Candidatus Chlorohelix allophototropha: one gene and its partner. The protein of the gene in region 1 interacts with the protein of each later gene in a pairwise test. Links are inferred from orthologs where the notes say so. Each region holds a gene or a part of one and is shown in the gene's direction. Other genes may lie near its edges.

What was found.
Region 2: the proteins of def (region 1) and OZ401_RS04405 interact in binary tests that used the Escherichia coli proteins (3 or more experiments, as listed by UniProt). The link is inferred for Candidatus Chlorohelix allophototropha from one-to-one orthologs.

The regions. Positions count from the first base shown.
Region 1 is NZ_CP128400.1:1,262,037-1,269,226, reverse strand. What follows is about bases 1,972-4,682. They hold def (peptide deformylase), read left to right. Parts: upstream 1,972-2,911; coding sequence 2,912-3,454; downstream 3,455-4,682. Other genes in these bases: OZ401_RS18035 (DUF885 domain-containing protein), read left to right, coding at 4,511-4,682; OZ401_RS18040 (PIG-L deacetylase family protein), read left to right, coding at 3,765-4,469; priA (replication restart helicase PriA), read left to right, coding at 1,972-2,830. Outside these bases: more of priA, read left to right, coding at 134-1,971; more of OZ401_RS18035, read left to right, coding at 4,683-6,178; OZ401_RS18030 (chromate transporter), read right to left, coding at 6,473-6,985; OZ401_RS18025 (chromate transporter), read right to left, coding at 6,982-7,190. UniProt on the Escherichia coli protein: Removes the formyl group from the N-terminal Met of newly synthesized proteins. Requires at least a dipeptide for an efficient rate of reaction. N-terminal L-methionine is a prerequisite for activity but the enzyme has broad specificity at other positions.
Region 2 is NZ_CP128399.1:1,038,926-1,046,196, forward strand. The notes cover bases 1,845-4,636. They hold OZ401_RS04405 (aspartate-semialdehyde dehydrogenase), read left to right. Parts: upstream 1,845-2,623; coding sequence 2,624-3,649; downstream 3,650-4,636. Other genes in these bases: OZ401_RS04400 (dual specificity protein phosphatase 23), read right to left, coding at 1,979-2,461; OZ401_RS04410 (hypothetical protein), read right to left, coding at 3,739-4,636. In the rest of the region: murQ (N-acetylmuramic acid 6-phosphate etherase), read right to left, coding at 1-372; OZ401_RS04395 (Coenzyme F420 hydrogenase/dehydrogenase, beta subunit C-terminal domain), read right to left, coding at 507-1,712; more of OZ401_RS04410, read right to left, coding at 4,637-6,393; OZ401_RS04415 (hypothetical protein), read right to left, coding at 6,420-7,271.

The DNA.
Region 1 (7,190 bases):
GTCGATGAGCTTACAAGTGAGGTCAATAGCCATATTAGCTATATAGACATGGTACCATATGGCTATTAAGAACAAGTTTTCCAGATAAATAAGCAGAATGTTATAATACTTATCGAGGTCTGGAGCATAACCAATGACAATGCAGGTTGAAAGATTGACTGAAACCAGCTTACCTTTACCTCCCGCCGATTCGGGGGAACCACAAAAAGCTCGCCTATATGCCGAGGTAGCGGCTGAATCACAAGGTACTCTCCTTAGTGGGCTAACCTATAGTGTGCCAAAAGAGTTTGAGGAATTCATTCAGCCGGGGCAACTGGTGTGGGTTCCGCTTCGCAAACGTCAAGCACAAGGCATCGTGCTAAGTTTGGGCGAACAGCAACCCGATTTTCCTACCCGCGACCTATTAGAAATCGTAGATCAACGCCCCCTACTGGCTACTTACCAGCTAAAACTGGCACGCTGGCTCTCTGAATATTATTGTGCAGGACTTTACGAGTGCGCCGTTTTAATGCTCCCTTCGGGTTTTACTAGATACGCTAAACCAACTTTGATACTGGCAAACGAAGCTCGAGAGGGGCTATTACCTACTGGGCTAAACCAGAACGAGTATTTCCTAGTCGAGTTATTGCGCCAGATGCTTGGCGAGCGTACCGTTGAACCCGAGGAGGAGGAAGAGACAGGCGAAGTACTGTTGAGCGATGCCCAGAAGGCGTATAACGCAAAACGAGCAAAATCGGGTTTTGAAAAAGCAGTTAAGTGCCTAGAAGAGTATAAATTGGTAAAGCGGGGTTTCTTCTTACCGCGCCCCGGTATCAAACCCCAAATAAAACTGTTTGCCCGTCTATCTCCGCTGATTTCACTGGAAGACGAAAGCTTGCTAAAAAAACTGGCACGCGCTAAAAAGCAGAAAACTGTACTGGAGTATATTAACACTTCCGCAGAACTGGACTACCTGTTACCAGCAGACGAAATCTGCGAAGCAACCGGAGTACAGCCAGCTTTTTTGCGAGCTATGGCTGAGAAGGGTTTGCTAGAAGTAGAGGAACGAGAAGTCAGACGTGACCCGCTGGCGAATCGCCCACAGCGAGAACGCGCCGAAGAACCCCCAATCCTCACCTACCGACAAGCGCAAGTATGGCGGGAACTGCTGGATGGTCTTCAAACCCCCGGCTATAAAACTTACCTGTTACATGGAGTAACGGGCAGCGGAAAAACCGAACTCTACCTACGGGCTATCGCGCGAACCTTGCGGGAGGGCAAACAAGCAATCGTACTGGTTCCTGAAATCGCGCTCACTGCCCAGACGGTAGATCGCTTTGCTGCTCGCTTTCCCGGTAAAGTGGCGGTTAAGCATAGCAAACTTTACCCCGGTGAGGCTTACGATGAGTGGCGGCGCACCCGTGAAGGTGAAGCGCAAATTGTTATAGGGGCACGCAGCGCAGTTTTTGCCCCATTGGTCAATCCCGGACTGATAATTATAGATGAGGAGCATGAAGGTAGCTACAAGCAGGACGAATCCGAGGGTAGGCTCGGCATGCCGCTGTACAATGCGCGGGAGGTGGCATGTGAAATCGGACGGTTGACCGGAGCAAAGGTTATCCTTGGCAGCGCAACCCCAGCCATTGAGAGCTATTTCCGAACGCAAATGGGTGAATTTAAGCTGCTGGAATTGCCCGACCGAGTTGCAGCGCCGCAGTCAGCCACCGAAACATCCTTTGATAAAACTGTCGGTACACTTCCACTACCCCCTATCCAGATTGTAGATCTGCGTCAAGAATTAAAGTCGGGCAATACCAGCATATTCAGCCGAGTTCTGCGACAGCAACTCAAACAAACCTTGGAACGAGAGCATCAGGCAATCCTTTTTTTGAACCGGCGGGGAACTGCCACCGTTGTAATGTGCCGAGATTGCGGTTATAACGAGCAATGCCCGGATTGCGAAACACCGTTGGTATGGCATGCCGACCTTGAAATATTAATCTGTCATCGCTGTGGGCGACATGCGCCCCATCCGGTACGTTGCGCCAACTGTAATAGCCAGCGCATTCGATATTTCGGAACAGGCACAAAGCGGGTGGAAGAAGAAGTTTTAAAACTCTTTCCCCAAGCGCGGGTTTTGCGCTGGGATCAGGATACCATTGGGGAAGGTGGCAGGGATAGTTACCAAACCCTTTACGATAAAATGGCAAATCACGAAGCGGATATTCTGGTTGGTACGCAAATGATAGCCAAAGGGCTAGACTTGCCGCTGGTTTCGCTGGTAGGCGTAGTAACTTCCGATACCGGCTTATACTTGCCCGATTTCAGAGCAACCGAACGCACCTTTCAAATTCTCACTCAGGTAGCGGGCAGGGCTGGTCGTCGTGCCGGTTCAAATGGAGTTGCCCGCGCTATTCTCCAAACCTATACTCCAGATCAGTATGCAATACAGGCTGCCAGCCGGCATGATTACATCTCTTTCTATCGACAAGACCTTGAGTTCAGGGCGCAAAGATTATACCCACCCTTTTGCAAGCTCATCAAGTTTGTATACGCCTACCCTAAAGAAGAACGTGCCCAGCTTGAAATTAAGCGAGTAGCCTCCGATTTGAAATTCCAATTTAACGAACTGGATATCCCACCCGAAAGTTGGAGCATGGTAGGACCTGCCCCCTCTTTCCAGCGAAAGTATAAGGGTTTGTATCGCTATCAATTTGTTTTGCGTATCCACCGTCCCGAAAGCTTTCCACCGGACGAGGCTGAACTAGCTATGCGACATGTTATAATGCGCCTGCGCCCCCAACTTGTACATGGTTGGACTTTAGACGTTGACCCACAAAATATGCTGTAATATAATTTCAGTAGAGGATATTATTCAAATTTATAAAAGGGATCGCAAAACCCATTTATTGATAAAAGTCGGAGTAAGTTAATGGCAATATTGAAAATTCTAACTGATGATAACCCACGCCTACGGCTTAAATCTCAGAAAGTCGTCAAGTTTGATAAAGGATTGCGTCAGTTAGCGACAAATTTGATTCAGACGATGCAGCAATCTAATGGGGTTGGCATCAGTGCGCCACAGGTCGGCGAATTGATCAAGCTGATAGTGGTGGATGTTCCGGAAGATATGGATTATGAAGGAAGTCCGGGATTTAAAGCGGTTGTAGTTAACCCTGAGATTGTAAAATGCGAGGGCGAGCAGTTGGGCGAAGAAGGCTGCTTGAGCGTACCGGGTTGGTATGGTGAAGTTAAACGCTTCAAAGATATAACCGTCAGAGGGCAAGATGTATTCGGTAAGCCGGTAAAAATTAAAGCCAGTGACTTTACAGCGGTGGTTTTCCAACATGAAATTGACCATCTGAGCGGTATCCTGTTTACCGATCTGGTGCTTCCCAACACCTTGCACAAAGCAAAAGCGGCGGAAGACTCCATTAAGGATGAAATCGAGGAAAAAGTAGGTGAGACCATTTAATCCATAGGTAGTCGAATCAGCATCGAGAGAGTGCACGCTAATGTACTCTCTTTTTTTGCTTGCTTACCTATTGACTTTATATCTTCAGAATGCTATTATGCTTTTGACAAGCTTTAACCAAAATCTCATATAGCTTGTTAGAAGTAAAAGGAGGTGATGCCCATGATTGATAACCGTAAGGGCATCGCCGGAGGTCTGGTTCGCTAGATCGCCTGCGATGCCCCACTAACTGCCTCGGCAGTATAAAAAAAGCCGCATGCCAGCAAGCTGGTTGCGGCTTTTTGAATTATAGGAGGGATTTATTTCAAGAATGAATATAGAAATTCCGCATAGCGCCTTGGTAGTTGGCGCACACCCTGATGATGCTGAGTTTGGTTGCGCCGGTACAGTTGCAAAATGGACACGGGCGGGTTGTGAAATCCACTATCTGATGTTGACCAGTGGTGACAAAGGCTCTGAAGACCCAGAAGCCGATCTAGCTGAATTACGCCAGATTCGCGAACAGGAACAACTTGAAGCAGCAAAAATACTTGGGGTGGCGGGTTGTACCTTCCTGCGCTTGAGTGATGGTGAGGTTGTCAATAATCTTGAATTGCGAGGATTGATAGTACGCGAGATTCGCCGCTTCAAACCGGAAGTAATTTTTACATGGGATCCGTTAACGCGCCTCTATCGTATGCATCCCGATCATCGCGCTTGCGGTCAAGCAACACTTGATGCGGCTTTTCCCGCCGCAATGATGCCGCACAGCTACCCGGAGCATCTTCGCAAGGAAGGGCTAAGTGTACACCGCACCAAACGGCTGCTATTGTTCGGTACAGATGACCCCGATTATGTAAGCGACATAAGCGATACACTTGAATTGAAATTTGAGGCAATGCGCAAGCATCCTAGCCAATTCAGTATGGACAATCCGGCTTTCATGGAACGGATGACAAAACGCGCTCAGGATGCCGCCAAAGAACAATCTTTTGAGTTCGGCGAAAGTTTCAAGCTGGTGCAGTTAGAAATGTAACTGTTCCCCTTATGCCAAAACATTCTGGAAGGAAAGAAAAAGTGACTGTAACAACTGATAACGAAACTCTTGAAACGCTTATAGATATTTATATCAAAGATTTGCTAGAAACATTCCCCATAGTTGGCACCGCTTGCGGGTTACATGAATACGATGGGCGACTGCCCGATACCAGCGCCACTACTTTCCGAAATCGTATGTTGCAATTAAAAGAATTCAGGGAGCGTGTACGCATAATCGGCATTTCGCTGGATGATAAAGAAAGTAAGTTCGATTACGAACTCCTATTGCACTGTATTGACAAAGAATTGTTCTCGCTAGAAGAAATGCGTGAACACGAAATCAGCCCCTTGTATTACGGGGGATTAACCGATGTCAGCGTGTACATAAAACGGGATTATGCTCCGCTGGAACATCGCCTCGAAATGGTCATCCGGCATCTAGAAAAGCTTCCGAAAGCGTTAGGGCAGGGACTCGAAAACCTTGAGATGTCACTATCCCGCCCGGCATTGGAAACTGCATTGGAAATGTTCAAAGGCATTATCACCTATCTTGAAGGTGATGTAACCACGCAGTTTGTGGAGTTGAACAACGCCACGTTAACCGCACAGTACACCGCCACTTGTCAGAAAGCCATTGAAGCGATAAACAACTACATAGATGGTCTAGAAAAGCGTCTGCCGCTTTCTCATAATAACTTTGCTATAGGCGCAGAACGCTATCGTAGAATGCTTTTCTTTGGTGAAATGGTTGGGCTTCCTCTCGATGAACTGCTTGAGGTGGGGCAGCGAAACCTGCGCGTGAATCAGGAGTTGCTAAGGAGTGCTTGCCAAAAATTTGCACCTGATCTTACGGTTCAGGAAGCGATGGCAAAAATGGCGAGCCATCATCCCACACCTGAGAGCCTGATAGCCGATACCACCGCCAAGTTGGAAGAAGTGCGTCAATTTCTAATCGAACACAATATTATAAGTGTTCCAAGCGAAGTCCGTTGTATAGTGGCTGAAACTCCTCCTTTTATGCGCTGGGCTTTCGCATTCATGGATACTCCCGGTGCATTTGAGGAAATCGCTACCCAATCTTATTACTATATCACTCCGGTAGAATCTCACTGGACTGAGCAACAAAAAGAGGAATGGCTAACCAAATTTGATTATTTTACCCTACAGGATGTCAGCATCCATGAAGCCTATCCCGGTCATTATTTGCATTACATGCATTTCAAATTATTGAATAATAGATTGCGGCGATTGTTATGGTCTGCCAGTTACAGCTATTCTTTTGTAGAGGGTTGGGCGCATTACACCGAGCAAATGATGATAGAGGAAGGCTACGGGACAAATGACCCACGTTACCATATGGCGCAGCTTTCTGAAGCCCTACTGCGTAATTGCCGCTATATAGTGTCTATCATGATGCACACACAGGGCATGGGCGTGGAGGAAGCCACCCGCTTTTTCATGGAAAATGCCTATATGGAAGAAACCCCTGCCGCCAGCGAAGCCCGTCGTGGCACATTTGATCCGGGATACCTCAATTATACTTTGGGTAAATTGCTGATTTTGAAGTTGCGCGAGGATTACAAAAAGGAAAAAGGCGAGGCGTTTAGTCTGCGCGAATTCCATGATCAATTATTGGCATATGGCGCACCACCGGTGCCGTTGGTCAAAACTATGCTCTTAAATAACAACAACAGCGAAGTGCTTTAACTAACAAGGTTCAATCGGGAATTATCAGACATAATAAAAAGAGCACCGCTGCTCATCAGTGCCCTTCTGTCTAGGAGGAGTTTAAGAGAAGATTTTGGAGGAAATTTACTTACTAAAAATAAAATAAGTAAAAATTATTGCTGTTATAAGTATCAGATTTTTCTACCTGTTTTCTTACATTTACATTCTAGCCTTTAATCACCTATCCCTTTATGTGGTATATCACATAAGAAGTGTGATTTAAGTCACATGAAAAGTGTGATGCAGATCACATTGCTTCCAAAGCATAGCCGATTAGAAGCTATACAGAAGAAAACCGCCGCCAGCCGCCAATACTAAGATCACTATAACCGGAACACGATTGCTGAAAGCAAGCAAAAAGGCAGCGCCACCAACGATAAAACTTCTTATATCAAAACCGAGCGAGATAACTATTGACCAACTAACAGTCAAAACCAACCCCACCGAGGCGAGTTGGATTCCGCGCATCAAACCCTGTGCCCATGCTTTGCTCTCAATTCGGTTGTACACAGCAGAAACAACCAATACAAGAGCGGGAGGGATCATTATTGCCAGCAGCGTCAGAATAGCTCCTAAAAAGCCATTTGTGAGGTAGCCGAGGCTGATAACCCACAAGCCGTTTGGTCCGGGACTTAATTGCCCGATAGTAACCGCATGCCCAAAATCAGCTTCCTGCGCCAAACCATTATCAATTAAATCCTGATGCAAGCTGGGAAGATTAGCTAAGCCACCCGAACTGAATAAAGAAGCCTTTAGAAAATAAAGGAAATAGGCAAATTGATTCACTGGTTTTCAGCTTTTTCCGTAGATTTTGAAAATAAGGGCAAGACTAGCGCGCCAAAAAATCCCATCCCCACCAATAAAACAAATACCTGCACTTTTGCCAGCAATATCAAGGCTACGCACAAAGCAATAATCAAGCAAGCAACCAACACACTGAACCAACCTTCTTTCTTGCTTTTTCTCAAAAGCGGGCGCGCGGTTCTGAGTC
Region 2 (7,271 bases), on another replicon or contig:
TTCGGCTTCTTCCACCGCACTGGTTAGGGCAATCTCTCCACCAGCGATAATGCCGATAACCATTGATGGCGGAGTATTAAAAGTAGGTGGGCACTCGGACGCATCCAACACGCCAAGTCTACCGCTAGTTCCCGCTCCGATATAAATCAGCCTACCACCCTTTTTGAAACGTTCTACAATTTCTTCTACCGCACGGGCAATTGAGGGTATTCCCAACTTAATAGCCTGAGCCACCAAGGCGTCTTGATTATTAATTATTTGCACTATTTCAAGTGCGCTCAAGGTGTCGAGATTAGAGCTTTCCTGATTGCGCCCTTCTGTTGCTAGATTATCGCTATCACGTGCGGATTCTTCTATGTATTTACCTTGCATGCTTACCTCTGAATGTGAATCGAGGGTATTGTATAGATGTATATACCAGTTTACAGGATATGCCTTTTAGCGTCAAGCATACAAAAAAACCCTCGTCCGGTTAAACCAAACGAGGGTTTTTCTAGAACAGAAATTTACATGCCGTATCGCTTGAGAACGCGCTTCGCAAATTCAGGCACAAGTTTGTCTTCGTGTTCCGAGAAATTCTTGCGAATATGATCAAGGTTGCGCGCCCACTTCATAGTGAGAGTACCGCGGGCAAAATTGATGCCCTTCAAACCGCGATGCCTTACCACGAAGGTAAGAAGTTTTGCGCCCCATTTCGGCAATTTGCGGGGTGGCTTATTTAGCATATCTACCGAAAGTTGGACGGCACGATGGTAATCGCCCTTTTCAACCAACGGCGTAAATTCCAAGTGCGGACGCAGCATTTCGAATAGCTCTTCGCCAACCTTAGTACGAACAGTGATCCATTGGAAGGGCATCGTTGCGCCCAAATAACCTATCGTTATATCCGAAAGAGCATTGGCGTAGTCAAAGCAACTCAGGCAACTATCCGGGAAAATATCCGCACCCATCTTGTCCAAGTCCAGTTCGAAGAAGCCGATTTTCTCGATATGTCCATCCTCATGCTTCATCCAGACGCGATAATCCGGCATAAACTCAAGGTGAACTACCGTAGTAGGTGACTCCGATACCACATCAAGGAACTTGTTCCACTTCTGATAAGTCACTACATCGGTACAGGGCAAGCCCAGAAAGTAGATTTTGTCAAAGGGCAGAGTCTCTTGAATAGAACGCACAGCATGCGTTTGGCAACCGTTACCGATAAAGGCAATTCGTTTAAGCCCTCGCTTTTCGGCTTCTTCGATAGCGGAAACGTTTTGGGATAGGCAGGGCTTGTTCCCTTTTGCCGCAATTATTTCTTCAACGGTGGTAGCAACTCTAGGCTGGGGTTTAAAGCGAGTGCCGGGTACATTATCTACCACGATTACGCCGTCCACCATATTATTTTTCAGCAGCATACTTGCCACTGTACTCATAATGCCGGTCCACTGTGCGCCTTCTATCGGCTGTTTCAAGCGGGCAGCGTACATGTGCTGGAAAATGCCAAACATATCCTCATCAGAACCGGGTTGTCGCCCCCGACCATGTACTCGCTGCTCAATTTCTTCGTAGCGATTCCCTACAAAGACACAAGCATCCACCAATTGTTCGCGGCGGTTTGAATAGCAAAGACCACAGCGACTGCACATCAATGGTTTGTCAAGGCGGTTTGAAGTAGATTCGCCCTTGCGGGAGACCTGAATTAATGGATTCTGCTCGTAAGTCTGGCTCATTATCTTAACTCGCTTTTAGTTATCACTATGCTTGCACTTTCTACTATTGCTATGGTTTTGAAATGGTAAACTACTGCCTAGTGTAGTGAGTCCTTTCAAAATCAGCTTAAAATGCTAAAGTGCAAAGGTAGTGTATGTGTATTGTAGGGCTGGCAAATAGCAGCATTAAAAAGCATTTTGAATATTTATAATTGTAAGCATATTAGTGTAGCTGTAGGGCTTGCGTCTGTAGCAGTAACTACCTTATATCCTACCAAGTTGCACCGCTACCAATTTGTCCCCTCTAAGGGCATTACATGCAAACGTCGCGCATATTCCTGTACCGCGCGCTCCTGCTCCTTGATTTCAATCGAACCAGGACGAATCCGCCTTATCTCCGCGATTGCTTGAGAGGCGCTCATACCGCGATGTACCAAATAGCAAGCCAGTATAGTACCGGTTCTGCCATAACCGGCGCGACAATGAATCAGCACAGGCTCTAGACGCTGTATTCGTTTCTCAATAAAGTGGACGAGCTTTTCAATCTGTTCAACTGTAGGCGCGCTAAAATCGGGAAGTGGCAAATGCTTGTGCATTATCTGGTATTTTTGAAGTAAATCGGGGCGTGGGCTTTTTTGGGACAAAGAAACGATGGCACGAATACCCTGTTGATGCAAAAATAGGAGGTCTTCATCCTCTTTACCGCTTCCACCCGGAAGAGCGCTACCCGCCAGTTTCCCTTCGATTACCCAACCCCAATTTTCCAGCATAAAGCCAATACCTTTTCTTCATTTTGGTCTGATAATTCCAGTGATTATATCGCCCGGTGATAGCTTGTACAAGTCTTTTGACAAATCATATTGGCATGGGTAAACTAGGCAAGGTGTTTTTTAGGGTTATCAAAAAAGTAAGAAGTAACTAAAAGTAGCATTATGGCAGGCTATAATCTTGCAATCGTAGGAGCAACCGAGTTAACCGGACAGGAATTGATAAAAATCCTCCAAACCCGGCGGTTTCCTATAAACAACATAAAGTTTCTGACAAATCCAGCCCAATATGTGCCAGGTCGCCGCATCTTTTTCGCAGGTAAAGACTTTGAGGTGCAGGAAATTACCTCCCGCGCTTTTAGAGAGGTAGATATAGCTTTTTTCTGTGGAGATGCCGAAACCGCTCAGCATTTTGCGCCCAATATAAGCGATTTCGGTTGTTTTGTAATTGACGTGAGTGGCGCATTTCGGGGTGATGATAAAGTTCTTTCGGTAATTCCTGAAATCAATGGGGAAGAACTTCAGCAACTAAAAAAGAAACGGCTGGTAGCATCACCCAGTCCCGCCGTTATCCAGCTTTTACTACCATTGAACACCTTGCGACAATGGACTAGCTTGCGTCGTCTGATAGTACACAGCTTTGAGCCTGTTTCGGAGAGTGGACAAAGTGCAGTTGAGTTTCTAACTACCGAGGCACGCACCGTACTGGATGGGAAGAATGTCATCCCGCACACCTACCACCACCAAATAGCCTTTAACCTATTGCCTGAAACCGAGAATTTTCTGGATACAGGCTTAACCCGTAGCGAAGCGCGCATAATCCGCGAAATAAAACGTTTTTGGCGTTTGCCCGACCTCAACATTTCGGTAACGGCAATCCGTGTACCACTTTATCAAGGGATGTCGCAATCGGTAATAGTCGATTTAGGGAAAAAAGTTACTCCCGATGAAATGCGCGAAGTGATGGGGGATACGCCCGGCGTAAAGGTATCAGACGATCCAAGTGTAAATATGTACCCGCAGCCGTGGCAAAGTATCAATACCGATGAAATAGTGGTTGGGCGTATCCGGGAACTGGATAGCACTTACAACACTATGGCTTTCTGGAGTTGTATGGACAATCTCCGAAAAGGCTCGGCTCTAAACGCTATCCAGATAGCGGAGACTGCTTCGCACCTTAAGTTGATATAGCTTCCCGGCTCACCCGCAAATTTAGTGGCATTTTGAACTCAAACCGTTTTTTTTGGCTCTAATTGTCTTATGAATATAGCCTTTAGTATTTACATGCGCGTGCCTTCTATCCTGATACCGAATTGAACCAGTAATAAGGGTGAAGGAGCGGTAAAACGCAAGGAGATTTGCCCGGTACTTGGATTAGTAAAGCGCATCGGGTTATCGATTTCATTGGGCAATACCGGAAGAGCAGAGTTCGGGGTTGTGCCTGAACCGCTGCTAGCGGGTGCGCTATTTTTCAGCCCATTCAGCACTACCCAATCATTTTGCTGCCAATCGAATAATTCTACTTTATCCGGTAAAAAGGGGGTGCGACTGGAATTCGCAGTGAAAGAATTCAGAATCAAAACCATCCGGGTTGTTTTGAAATTCAAATTATCAACCGGTAACCGATAGTTATTCACCACCGTACCGCGTGAGAGACAAATCTGATCGGAATGTTCAATCTTACTGGTGGGGATAGGAGCACCCTGATCATTATAAGAATTTTCAGGATACATATAGCTGGAAGGTATCAGGATTTTGCCTTGTTCAAGCGGGTTTTCCACCGAAACTGGCAGCCGTGATAGTAATACTTGATTCGAGCGCGGTAAAGTAGTCACGCCTGCTACATTTAGCGGAACAGGGTTATTATCTACCCAACCGATAAAATCAAAACCTCTGACAGGGTTTGTAAGGCTATACCTTCCGATCTCATATATTTTACGCAAGAAGGCTGCCCTGTTCTGGTAAAGCTTATCATTCTGGTGATCAGCTTGTAGTAGGTTTTGCATCTTTTCGCCAATGGAAGTGTTATTGTATCCAGTAAAGTTTCCAAACCCCTGTGTGCAAAATGAGGTCACTAACTGATTTTCAGGCGGTAAAGGGAAATCCACCTCAAGAGTTTCGCCGGGTTCAATATCTTTTACTTTTTGAAGCTGATCGCCCATCGCCAGCATAATTCCTCTTATTGGCTGACCAATAGTATTTGTTACCGCGCCTTTAATATGGATTTCGCCATTTTGCTCGACAAAATACAGATTACTTTGTAATTGATATTGACGAGCAGGTACAAGTGCCTCCACACTCACTCCTTGCGCACTCCACTGACGCACATTGAGTTGCTCAACCCGGGGCTGATCACCGCTTACCACGTAACGAACATTGTCCTGATCACTTATGGGAAAAGCAATATTACGGTTTAGCGGTAAAAGCAGAGGGGGCGCAGCGCTATCTGGAAGTACCGGATCAACTTCATACAGATTGTCGTTAGGCGAAAAAAGAGCAGCGTAACTGCGAACCTGAGCATTTGTCTGTCCGGGTGAAACCTGTATCACACTCATTTCACTAATTAATACATCACCTGATGGCTGGTTAAGGCTAAGCCACACCGCAATACTAAAAAATACTATGCCGGTTATTGGCAAAGTTAGCCAAGCCCACACAAGTTTTTTCAGTCGAACTAACACAAGGTAGTTGAGCGGACAAACTACCAATAAATAAATACCAAAAAGTATAAAGAAAGAAGTTATATTAGGAAGCGGCACTTCGGGTATATTGCCTACATACCCAAAGAAATCGGAGTTATTTTTGAGATGGGGATTAGTATCATCATAAATCTGGTAGTAGATGCCACTGTTAAAACTAAAAATATCCTGCCAAGCTTTGGAACTTCCAGCCCAATCTGCCAACGGGTTGGTTGTTAAATCCATAGCAGTAGCTACAATCCTGCCCATTCCCCTAATACGCGCTGCTACTAAAGGAATCACACTTGACCCTGAATTAGAATTGGTAAGCGTAAAAGTGGTTAAGGGCTTTGCGCCTTGCAATACCTGACCTACCGCAATTGTCACAGGCTGGGATAGCGGGAGTTTATCATTTTCTTCTGCCAAAAGTGCGTTAAGATTATCTACTTTCTGGTAATCATACACATCTATAGGCAATAATTTCGGATCAAAGCCGCTACTGACTTTATTCCAGCCATTCCCGCCCATCAAAATTAGCTGACCACCGGAGTTTACCCAATCCATTAAGGCATTTTGTTGGTCTGCGCTCAAACCACTGCTATTAGTATCACTCAAAACCAAGGCATTAAAAGAACGCCAGCCATCTGCCCGATCAGGGAAATCTGCCGGGTTAAGGTTAATTATATCGACCCTAGAATTCAATTTTCCCACTCTCATGTTATTCATATAGCTTACCAAACTAGGGTCACTATTAATAACACCAACCAAATAATCCTTAGGGCTAATCGGTAGAAGGCGTACATTCTGCGCGAAAAGTGTGCGTTCCCCATCGGCAGTTTTTAGCTGGATTGGCTGTTCATAACTGACAAAGCGGGAAACGTTGCTATTAGCTACATAGGGCTGGAAATAAATGTGGAATTTCTTGACCGAACGCTCTCCTAAAGTAATCGGTCGTCTGAAAATAGTGGGGAAATTTGTGCTATTTACGGTATTGGTAACTACCGTTTCAATTTGAACTGAGGTAGCTGCCCCAAAATTTTCTAGAGTAATCTCAATCGGAAGCCAATCCCCGTATTTGTAAGCTCCATCAAACATTGAACGAGCTGTCATTTTCACATTATATTCGAATTGCTGGTTAGGTTGTGCTAGACTTTTATCCCCCTGAGCGGCAGTTACGATTCCCACGCCGCCGAAAACGAAAACGAAAACTATACCGAATAACCAAACGGCACGGCTGAAAAAGTAGAGATGGCGCATATTACTACCTTTATTGCAAATCTTTATTAGGTGAAGTTTTGACCTTCAACCCCTATATTTAACTGTTGTAAAATTATAATTTCCTGATTGGAAGCAAGGCGAAGACGTATTGTGCCTAAGTTGCGGTCAATATAATCGTTTAAATCTGGCATGGTCAAATCAATCCGGTTACGGTTATCTCCAACCTGACTAACTTCCACCCATGAATTTTTCGCCCAATTAAATAGCTCAATTCGAGGGTTATACTGGTAGGTTGTGACAGGTTGCGGATCACGCCAACCAGAAATAGATTGGCTATTACCAAAAATTGAACTGCGCTCACGTTCTCTAAAAGAGTTAATATAAATCGATAAAGTGGTTGGTAGGTATCTGGGAAAGGTTAACCCACTTGGTAATTGATACTGAAAAGTTGAAGGGCTTTGCCCAATAATCGCTACATTGTTATTAGACCCGGTAGTATCGGTTAATCTCTCAGGAATCAGAGTGTACGATGGAATAATAAGCTTATTGTTTGCTTCCCCATATGAAAGTGGTAAAGGGCGAATTATCAAGGCGCTATCCTGCTGAGCAACTTTCATGCCGAGTATTTGGGCTGAGCCAAGTATCGGGCTACTATCCAGCCATCCGGTTAAATATAATTGAGTTGCGCGCTCGTCTGGAATAAAACGACCAGATTGATAGGCAACATTTAAAATATTCCAGTGAAGCGAGCCTAAACGCGCATCATGGCTGTTGCCCGAAAACCAGGGGTTTTGTGAACCAGCCAAACGCACAGAAGATTCAGGGTTAGTTTGCAGGTAAGAAAGCGGCACATAAATATTTGAGTCTATAGCCGGGCGTGGTGTTAAGGTGGGACGACGAGTAATAGTAAAGCTAAT